Regions from separate parts of the Pseudogulbenkiania sp. FW507-F1 genome, predicted to be linked through region 1. Evidence: riboswitches for the same ligand, from Rfam matches in the RefSeq annotation. Region 1 holds a riboswitch; the other holds the start of a gene.
The links. A riboswitch is a leader RNA that binds a small molecule or an ion and turns the genes downstream of it on or off. The one in region 1 is predicted to bind manganese.
Positions count from the first base shown of each region.

Region 1 (4,207 bases):
CTTAGTGGGAGAAGTATCATGCACAGATTCAGCGCCCGCATGCGGGCCGCCATGGCGTTGCTCGTTCTTGGCATGGCATTGCCCTGGAGCGCGGCCATGGCACAACCTGCCCTGAAGGACCAAATCGTCGGAACCTGGTCTTATGTTTCCGTTGACCTTATCCGCTCCGATGGGACGCGAATACCTCTTTTCGGTCCGAATCCACAGGGCCAGGCGAACTTTGATAGCAATGGCCGCTATATCTTGATGACGGTGCGGGCAGGACAGGCCAAATTCGCATCCACCAGCCGGATGGAAGGCACCCCGGAAGAAAACAAGGCCGTTGTGCTAGGGTCGATCGCTCACTTCGGCAGATACACCGTTGACGAGGCGAACAGGACCATCACGTTCCACATAGAAACCAGTACGTTTCCGAACTGGAACGGAACTGAGCAGAAACGACCGTTCACGGTGACTGGGGACGAGCTTACGTGGCAAACCCCCGCATCGACAGGCGACGGCATTGCCGAGGTTGTGTTGAAGCGAGCGAAATAGAGGCCGGCATAGGCATGGCGGTCGTGGCCGGTCATGAGGTTGCAGAACACGATGCCCCTCCATCGAGGAGGGGCCGTTGGGCTGTGCTCGGCTCAGCCCAACGTGCCGGCCTGAAGGCTCAGGCAAAGACGAAATACTTGCGCACGGTTTCCACTACTTCCCAGGTGCCCTTCATGCCCGGTTCGATCACGAACACATCACCGGCCTTCAGATGCACCGGCTGCTCGCCTTCCGGCGTGATGATGCAGTAGCCGTCGAGGAAGTGGCAGTACTCCCATTTTTCGTAGTTCACCTCGAACTTGCCCGGGGTGCAGATCCAGGTGCCCATGATCTTGCTGCCGTCCTTCGAAAGGTAGGCGTTGAGGTTGACGGTGTGCGGGTCGCCGCCGATGCGCTTCCACTTGGTGGCGTCAACCACCGGAGTGGGGCAGGTTTCGCGCAGGACGGTGATGAAATCGGACATGTCGGCTCCAAACGATCTGATGAAAGGTTTGTCATCATAGGTTCAATGCCATGCCGGCAACTGCCTGTTTTCGACATGGAATTGCCTGTAAACGCGACGTCAGCAAGACCGTAACCCGCAACAGCCTGACGTGGTCGGTGTGTGGCGCTCGTCGATCTTGCGGGCAGCGGCCGCACCGAGACGTTCTTGTTATTCAAGGGGGCGAAGAGGGCGCTGTGGCCATGAAAACGCCAGCTACAGGGCTGGCGTCGATAAAGAACGAGAGGGCGGCAACCTGGATTCAAGGCATGCCGGCGATGGCGGGGAAGCCATCAGGGTGAGGCCATTCCGCCTCGACGGGGCGGAGGGGGTGTCTGTCGGACCCCTCGCTGGTGGTCGCCTCCCAGGACGCGGATGGCTGCATGGCACGGACGCTGCTCGCGCAGCGGATGGCAGCGGCGCTGTAGAATTCTTCGGCCAATGTGTCGCACTGCCGGGCCGCCATTTCCTGGGCCGCTTTGAAGCCGGCCAGCCAGGCGGTGTCGTGAGCGCGTTCCAGTTCCTCGATTCGGCCGATCAGGTCCAGCAGCATGGCGGGGTTAGTCGGGACTGGCGTGCCGTCGTCGGCGGATGTCGTCGCCGCCTCCTTGATTTCGGCCAACGTGTAGCCGGCGTAGCGTGTGCTCATGCAGTCGTCCTTTCCTTGAAACAGTGCTGCCGCGGAGCCGCCGTTGGCGGAAAGCCACCACTCCGGCCAGCGATCCGCACGGTGAAGATCATCGATCGATATGACGTTCATGGTGGCGGACGAGCGCGTGGCCATCCGTCCTAAAACCGACATCGTGATGCCTCCAGGCGGCACGGTGCCACCTCGGCGGCCAGATAAGTGGTTGTCACGGATTTACTGCTCCAGGCAGTCCATTTTTCTTCGGTCAGGGCCATGATGTCGAATGCAGAAAAGGAGGGACTCATGGAGACAGGTGGGGTGAGGACTGTTAAAATGGTAACGTTGTCATTGGGGAGTAGCCATCCTTAGCCCCTTGCTAAGGAGTTCACGTCAACAAACTTGAGGCCATAGCCTCATGGTGTGAACAGCCTCTGCACCAGCAGAGAGAGCCAGGCGAGACCTTTGGCCGCGATGCGCTTACCCAGGCCGGGCGAGGCGTATCGTCGCGCCATTGGATTCTTGCTCGCCCGGCCGGATTACTCTCATGCTTCTCGCTTTCACCCTGTTTTTCCTTTCCGCCGGGGCCATTTACTGGTCCTGTGAATTCTTCGTCAATGGCGTGGAATGGCTTGGTCGTCGTCTGAATCTGGGGGCGACGGCCGTCGGTTCGGTGCTGGCCGCCTTCGGTACCGCCCTCCCGGAAAGTGCCGTCACTTTTACTGCCGTGGTTTTCGGCAATACCCCCGCTCAGAAAGATCTCGGAGTCGGCGCCGCGATGGGTGGCCCGCTCGTTCTGGCAACCTTGGCCTACGCCGTGGTCGGCTTTGCCTTGATGCTGAACCGTCGACGTCTGGCGCGTGAAACGCACGAAGTGCGCGTGGATCATGTCCGTCTGAGCCGGGACCAGGCCGCTTTTCTTGCCGTGTTTGCGGTGAAGGTAACGCTGGGGCTGGTGGCCTTTGCCATCAAGCCGTGGCTGGGTGTGCTGTTCCTGATGGCTTATGGCGTCTACGTTTGGCGGGAAATCCGTGACAGCGATACCGCCCCGGAGGAAGAAGAGCTGGAGCCGCTGAAAATCCGCCCCAACATGGCTGAACCCTCGCTGGGGTGGGCGGGTTTGCAGGTCGTGCTGGCGCTGGTGGCGATCGGCGTGGCGTCGCATGTCTTTGTCGGCCAGCTTGAGGCGATCGGCACCGGTTTGCATTGGTCGCCGCACCTGGTGGCGTTGCTGCTGAGCCCGGTGGCGACCGAGCTGCCGGAAACGATGAATGCCCTGATCTGGGTGCGGCAGGGCAAGGAGCGCCTGGCGCTGGCGAACATCTCCGGTGCCATGATGATACAGGCCACCATTCCCAGCGCGCTGGGCATCTTTTTCACGCCCTGGCAGTTCGATGGCGCGCTGCTGGCGTCCGGCGTGATCACCGCCCTGGCGATTCTCTTTCTATGGCGGATCTTCCGCCGCGGCGCGGTCGATGGCCGGGTGCTGCTCGGCGTGAGCTCGCTGTACGGCGTCTTTGCCTTGCTGGTGGCGGCCTATTTCCCGCACTGAATGAGCGCGTGGCCAAGGTATCCTGGCCGGCTTGGCCCGCTGCGCCGCGGCGGGCCTATTTCAGGTACGACTTGATGATCTGGAGCACGGCATCCAGATCGCGCTGCCGTTGCGCCTGCTCGGCTTCCTTGACCACATGGTCGGTCAGATGGCCTTCGATCACGGCGGCCATCAGCCCGTTCACCGCGCCGCGGATGGCGGCGATCTGCTGGAGCACGGCGGTGCAGTCCGTTTCACTGTCCAGCAATCTTTCCAGCCCGGCCGTCTGCCCCTGTATCCGCCTGACTCGGGCCAGCAGTTTGGCCTTGTCTCTCACGGTGTGTGCCATGTCCGCTTTACCTCATGCCTAAAAAGTTGACGGAAGGGTAACATGCATATACTGGGGGGTAGTATAATGCGCCAATCTGATCACACGTTGTGAAAGTGCGCCATGCCCGAGTTTTCGATCCTGTTGCAGCAAGGCAATGCCTGGCTGTTCGTCCCGAGCGCCATCCTGCTGGGGGCGCTGCACGGCCTGGAGCCGGGGCATTCCAAGACCATGATGGCGGCGTTCATCGTTGCCATCCGCGGCACCCTGACGCAGGCGGTGCTGCTGGGCCTGTCGGCGACCGTGTCGCACACGGCGGTGGTGTGGGCGGTGGCGATGGCCGGGTTGTATTTTGGCCGCAACTGGAGTGCGGAGGCGACGGAACCCTATTTTCAGGTGGCCTCCGCGGTGCTCATCATCGGTGTGGCGGCGTGGATGATCTGGCGCACCTGGCGCAATCAGCAACTGGCACACGATCATGACCATCACCATGACCATCACCATGACGAGGCCAAGCTTATCGACACCGGCCACGGTGTCGTCCGGCTGGAGGTGTTCGAACAGGGCGTGCCGCCGCGTTTCCGTCTGCACCACGCGAGCAAACACGGCCACCGCTGGCCGGCCGATCAGGTGCGGATCGAGACGGAGCGGGCCGACGGCAGCCGCCAGGGTTTCACCTTCGTGCAGTGCGATGGCTTTGTGGAGTCG
Region 1 covers NZ_JBYSWM010000036.1:20,804-25,010, reverse strand. The annotation lists gene AC3WG5_RS17345 (lipocalin-like domain-containing protein) at 19-534, shown strand; gene AC3WG5_RS17340 (cupin domain-containing protein) at 653-997, opposite strand; gene AC3WG5_RS17335 (hypothetical protein) at 1,278-1,817, opposite strand; yybP-ykoY riboswitch at 1,982-2,094, shown strand; gene AC3WG5_RS17330 (sodium:calcium antiporter) at 2,188-3,192, shown strand; gene AC3WG5_RS17325 (metal/formaldehyde-sensitive transcriptional repressor) at 3,248-3,520, opposite strand; gene AC3WG5_RS17320 (nickel/cobalt efflux protein RcnA) at 3,623-4,207, shown strand, end outside.

Region 2 (4,207 bases), on a different contig from region 1:
TTTCAGGTGAGAATCGACTTCAGCTTTTAAAGAAAAAATAAAGGCCAGTGGCACATTACTTGGGAGACAGCAGATGGAGTGGTTCTGGAGTATGTACTCTTGGACGGAAAAAACGTTCTGGAACAGCCTGACCAAGAAGCTGTGCAGCTTCTTCTTTATCAGTGCCTTTCAGTTGGGGATGGTGGGCTATATCTACTCTGTCCTTGAGGATATCCGGGCCATTCACAAGAGCCATACGGTTTCCGCCGAGATTCTGACGCTGGTGGAAGCGCGTATCGACAGTGCCATTTTGTGGACCCTGATCTTGTGGGGCATCTGCTTGGTCTTTATTGCTTTCATGGTCTGGTACCTGCGCTATCTGATCGTCCGGCCCCTGAAAATGACTATTTCGATCTTCAACGAAATCGGTGCGGGGGAGGGGGATTTGTCGCGGGAAATTCCGACTATCACCTACGACGAAATCCGCGAGCTTTCCATATCCTACAATCGGTTTCTGACCAAGATGAGAGAAATCATCAGCAACGTCAGGCTGATGACGGTCAGGATTGCCATGGATTCTGCCCGTACACGCAAGAATATCCACGAATCGCTGGAAAGCGCCCGCCAGCAAGACGATTTTGCCACCAAGGTCTGCGATGCCAGCAACCAGACTACCTCGGGCATCAATCAAGTCACCGAGCAGACCCAGGCTATTTCCTCTACGACACTCAGCAATCTTGACGTTGCCCGGGTGTCTTTTGATGAGCTGAAGTCCGTGGCTGATCGTATCTACGACATTAGCACCAAGGTTGGCCATTTCAATCAGACTGTCGAGTATTTGAGCCAGCGCTCGGCCAGCATCAAGACTATCGTTGAGCTTATCAAGGAAATTTCCGACCAGACCAATCTGCTGGCGCTCAATGCCGCAATCGAGGCTGCCCGTGCCGGCGAATCCGGCCGCGGATTCGCCGTGGTTGCTGATGAAGTGCGCAAGTTGGCCGAAAGAGTGAAAACAGCAACCGACGAGATTTCCGGGAATATTGACGGCATGCTCAGTCTGGTGGCGGAAACGCAGGCGGAAACCAACGAAATCAGCAGCGATACCCAATTGGCCAGAGAAGTAGTGTCGAAAGCCTCTCAGCAGTTCGGCAGGATGATGGGCGATTTCGAGCAGACTGCAGGTAGCCTGCGCGGCATTGCCGACACGATGGAAACATTTGCAGAAACCAATCGTGAAGTGAATCTGCATGTGGCTCAGATTCACGAGTTAAGTCAGAACGTGTCAGAGCGCCTGCTGCACACCGAGGGGGTAGCCGATGTGCTCTCGAGTGCCGCCGAGCAGGTGCAGGACCTGGTCTCGCGCTTCATTATCGGCGAGGGCGTGTTTGATAAGGCGCTGAACAACGCCCGGCAAACCCGGGATGAATTGCAGACGGTATTGAGCCGCTTGGCTGGTGAGGGTGTCAATCTGTTCGATCAGCAGTATCGCCCCATTCCAGGGGTTACCCCACCCAAATACCATACCAGCTACGATAATAAGCTGGAGTCCCTGTTGCAGCCCATTTATGACCGGGCCGTTCAGGATTCCAAGGGTGGCCGTTTCTGCGTGATGGTGGATAGCAACGGCTATGCCCCGACGCACAATAGTTTCTATTCTCGTCCGCTGACGGGAGACCTGGAAAAAGATCTGGTCTCAAGCCGCGACAAGCGGATGTTCAACGACAAGGCGGGCTTGCGCTCTGCTAGGAATACGCAACCGATGCTGCTGCAGACGTATGTGCGCGATACCGGTGAGGTGCTATCCGAAATCGCCCTGCCGGTAATGGTGCAAGGACGGCACTGGGGGGCGTTGCGATTGGGCTTCGATCCTAACGACATGCTGTCGGCTGCGAGTCACTGAAGTAATCTTCAAACCCATCAAAAAGGGAGGCCAAGCCTCCCTTTCTTGTTATTGCAGCGGTAGTAGCAGTGTAACGACGCCCAGAGAGGCAAACAGGATGGCTGCCGCGCCATGCACGGCACGAGTCGGAATTTTGCGTGCAACCATATCGCCAAAGAGGACTGCTGGCACATTGGCTAGCAACATCCCAATCGTCGTACCCGCTACCACACTGGCCAGTGAATCGAAACGGGCGGCCAGCGCGACGGTGGCGATTTGGGTCTTGTCGCCCATTTCTGCGAGGAAGAAGGCAATGAAGGTGGCGCCGAAAATTCCGATCCGTTCAAAAAAGCGGGTGTCTCCATCGATTTTATCCGGGATCATTATCCAGGCTGCCATGCCGATGAAGGAGGCGCTCAGAATCCAGCGCATTACCTCCGTACCGACATGGTTGGTGATCCACTGGCCGAGCGTGGCGGCTGCAGCATGGTTAAAAAGTGTTGCAATCAAAATGCCCAGGATGATGGGTATGGGTTTGCGGTAGCGGGCCGCGAGCAGAAGGGCGAGAAGCTGGGTTTTATCGCCGATTTCGGCGAGGGCGACGACACCCGTAGAGAGAAGCAGGGCTTCCATAAAGGCTCCAAGGGGCTGCGAAGAACGCCATGACCGATCTGCACTGCAGCCCCTGCTGAAAGTGCAAACCTGTCATGGGTCTTGCCAAACCTTTACGGCCGCGCGCGCCATGGTGTTAAAACCAAGTATGTTGACACGCGCCAATGCGTTGGCGCATTGAGGCTACTCCCCCAGAACGGAGCCGATTTTACGTCAACCGCGCCTGGTCCGCAAATGAGGGGGTATGTCCCGCTCGCTTGGTGGAGAGTATTGGGTATCTGTCTCTAGGCGCCTAGTTGGGATGTGCAGTGCGGGCAGCGCGAGGCTTTGCTGGGAATGCTGGAGAAGCAATAAGGGCAGTCTTTGACAGGGGCTGGCTCGGCCGCAGCGGGAACTTCCTCCTTTTTGAGGCGGTTGATCGATTTGACCAGCATGAAAATGGCGAAGGCGACGATGCCGAAGCTGACCAGTGCATTGATAAATAAGCCGATGTTGAGAGTAATGGCCCCTGCCGACTTGGCGGCGGCCACTGAGACATAGGGCCCGGCTTGTTTGCTGCCTTCTTTCAGTACAAAAAAGAAATTGGAGAAATCGACGTTGCCCAGAATCAGCCCGATGGGAGGCATGATGACGTCGTCAACGAGGGATTTGACGATGGCGCCAAATGCGCCGCCAATAACCACGCCAATGGCAAGGTCAATGACATTACCTCTCATTGCAAATTCTTTAAATTCTTGGATAAGACGCATGGTTGGCTCCGGTGGTGGGTTTATGGTTTGGTGTTAAGTGCTAAATAGTGGCTGTAATCAACTATAGTGGATATCGCCTGGGTGAGGGCAAGGACATGATCTATGGGTATTGGCATGCATTGCATGCCATTCAGATGTACTGGCATGGGGGAATGTAGCGTTACTGCAACAACATGGGTAGGGGCTGCGGGCGACTTTATATTGCGTGCTTGGCAAGGGATACGTAGGTGGCGTGGCTTGGTGTTAGTTGCAAGAAAGACAAAAAGCCGCACAAGGAATGTGCGGCTTTTCTAAATTGGCTCCCCGAGCAGGGCTCGAACCTGCGACCTGCGGATTAACAGTCCGTCGCTCTACCAACTGAGCTATCAGGGAATTGATGGAGGCGTATAATATATTCTTAATTGTCGCTTGTCAAGTCTGAATTGCATGGTGGTCAACGGTGGTGCCAATGCTTGATAAGTGACGCGAGGACCCAATCTATCATGCTACAGAGTTCATGGATTTGAGGCGCCGACGGTTGATGAATCGATCCGTCTCAACAGCAATCAGAAACGGAAGGGAATGTGATGAGTGGATTAAGTGCAGATGTAGCTGACGATTTCGAGCAGCAGCTTGAAGCTGTGTGGAATGGCAATGCTCAGTGTTCTATGGCACATTTTTCCATTATTCGGGTAAGTGGCCGTGATGCACAAAGCTTTCTCCAAGGGCAGTTGTCGAGCGACTTGCGCGAGGTCTCCGAGTCGCGTAGCCAGTACAGTAGTTATTCCAATGCCAAGGGTAGGGTTTTGGGGAACTTTCTGATTTGGCAATTTCGTGGCGATTATTTCTTGCTGGTTTCGGCCGATATTGCCGCGGCGTTGTGCCGCCGCCTGAGCATGTTTGTACTACGCTCCGAAGTGAAGCTTGAGGTGCTGGCCGAGCCGTGGCTCCTGGCCGGGGTAAAGGGGGGGGGCGCTGAGGCAGTTTTGAAGGATGTTTTTACTGAGGT
Region 2 covers NZ_JBYSWM010000006.1:145,429-149,635, forward strand. The annotation lists gene AC3WG5_RS05905 (methyl-accepting chemotaxis protein) at 74-1,879, shown strand; gene AC3WG5_RS05910 (TMEM165/GDT1 family protein) at 1,928-2,491, opposite strand; yybP-ykoY riboswitch at 2,501-2,662, opposite strand; gene mscL (large-conductance mechanosensitive channel protein MscL) at 2,755-3,219, opposite strand; tRNA gene AC3WG5_RS05920 (tRNA-Asn) at 3,516-3,591, opposite strand; gene ygfZ (CAF17-like 4Fe-4S cluster assembly/insertion protein YgfZ) at 3,786-4,207, shown strand, end outside.
Region 2: another riboswitch for manganese. It lies ahead of AC3WG5_RS05910 (TMEM165/GDT1 family protein); the one in region 1 lies ahead of AC3WG5_RS17330 (sodium:calcium antiporter).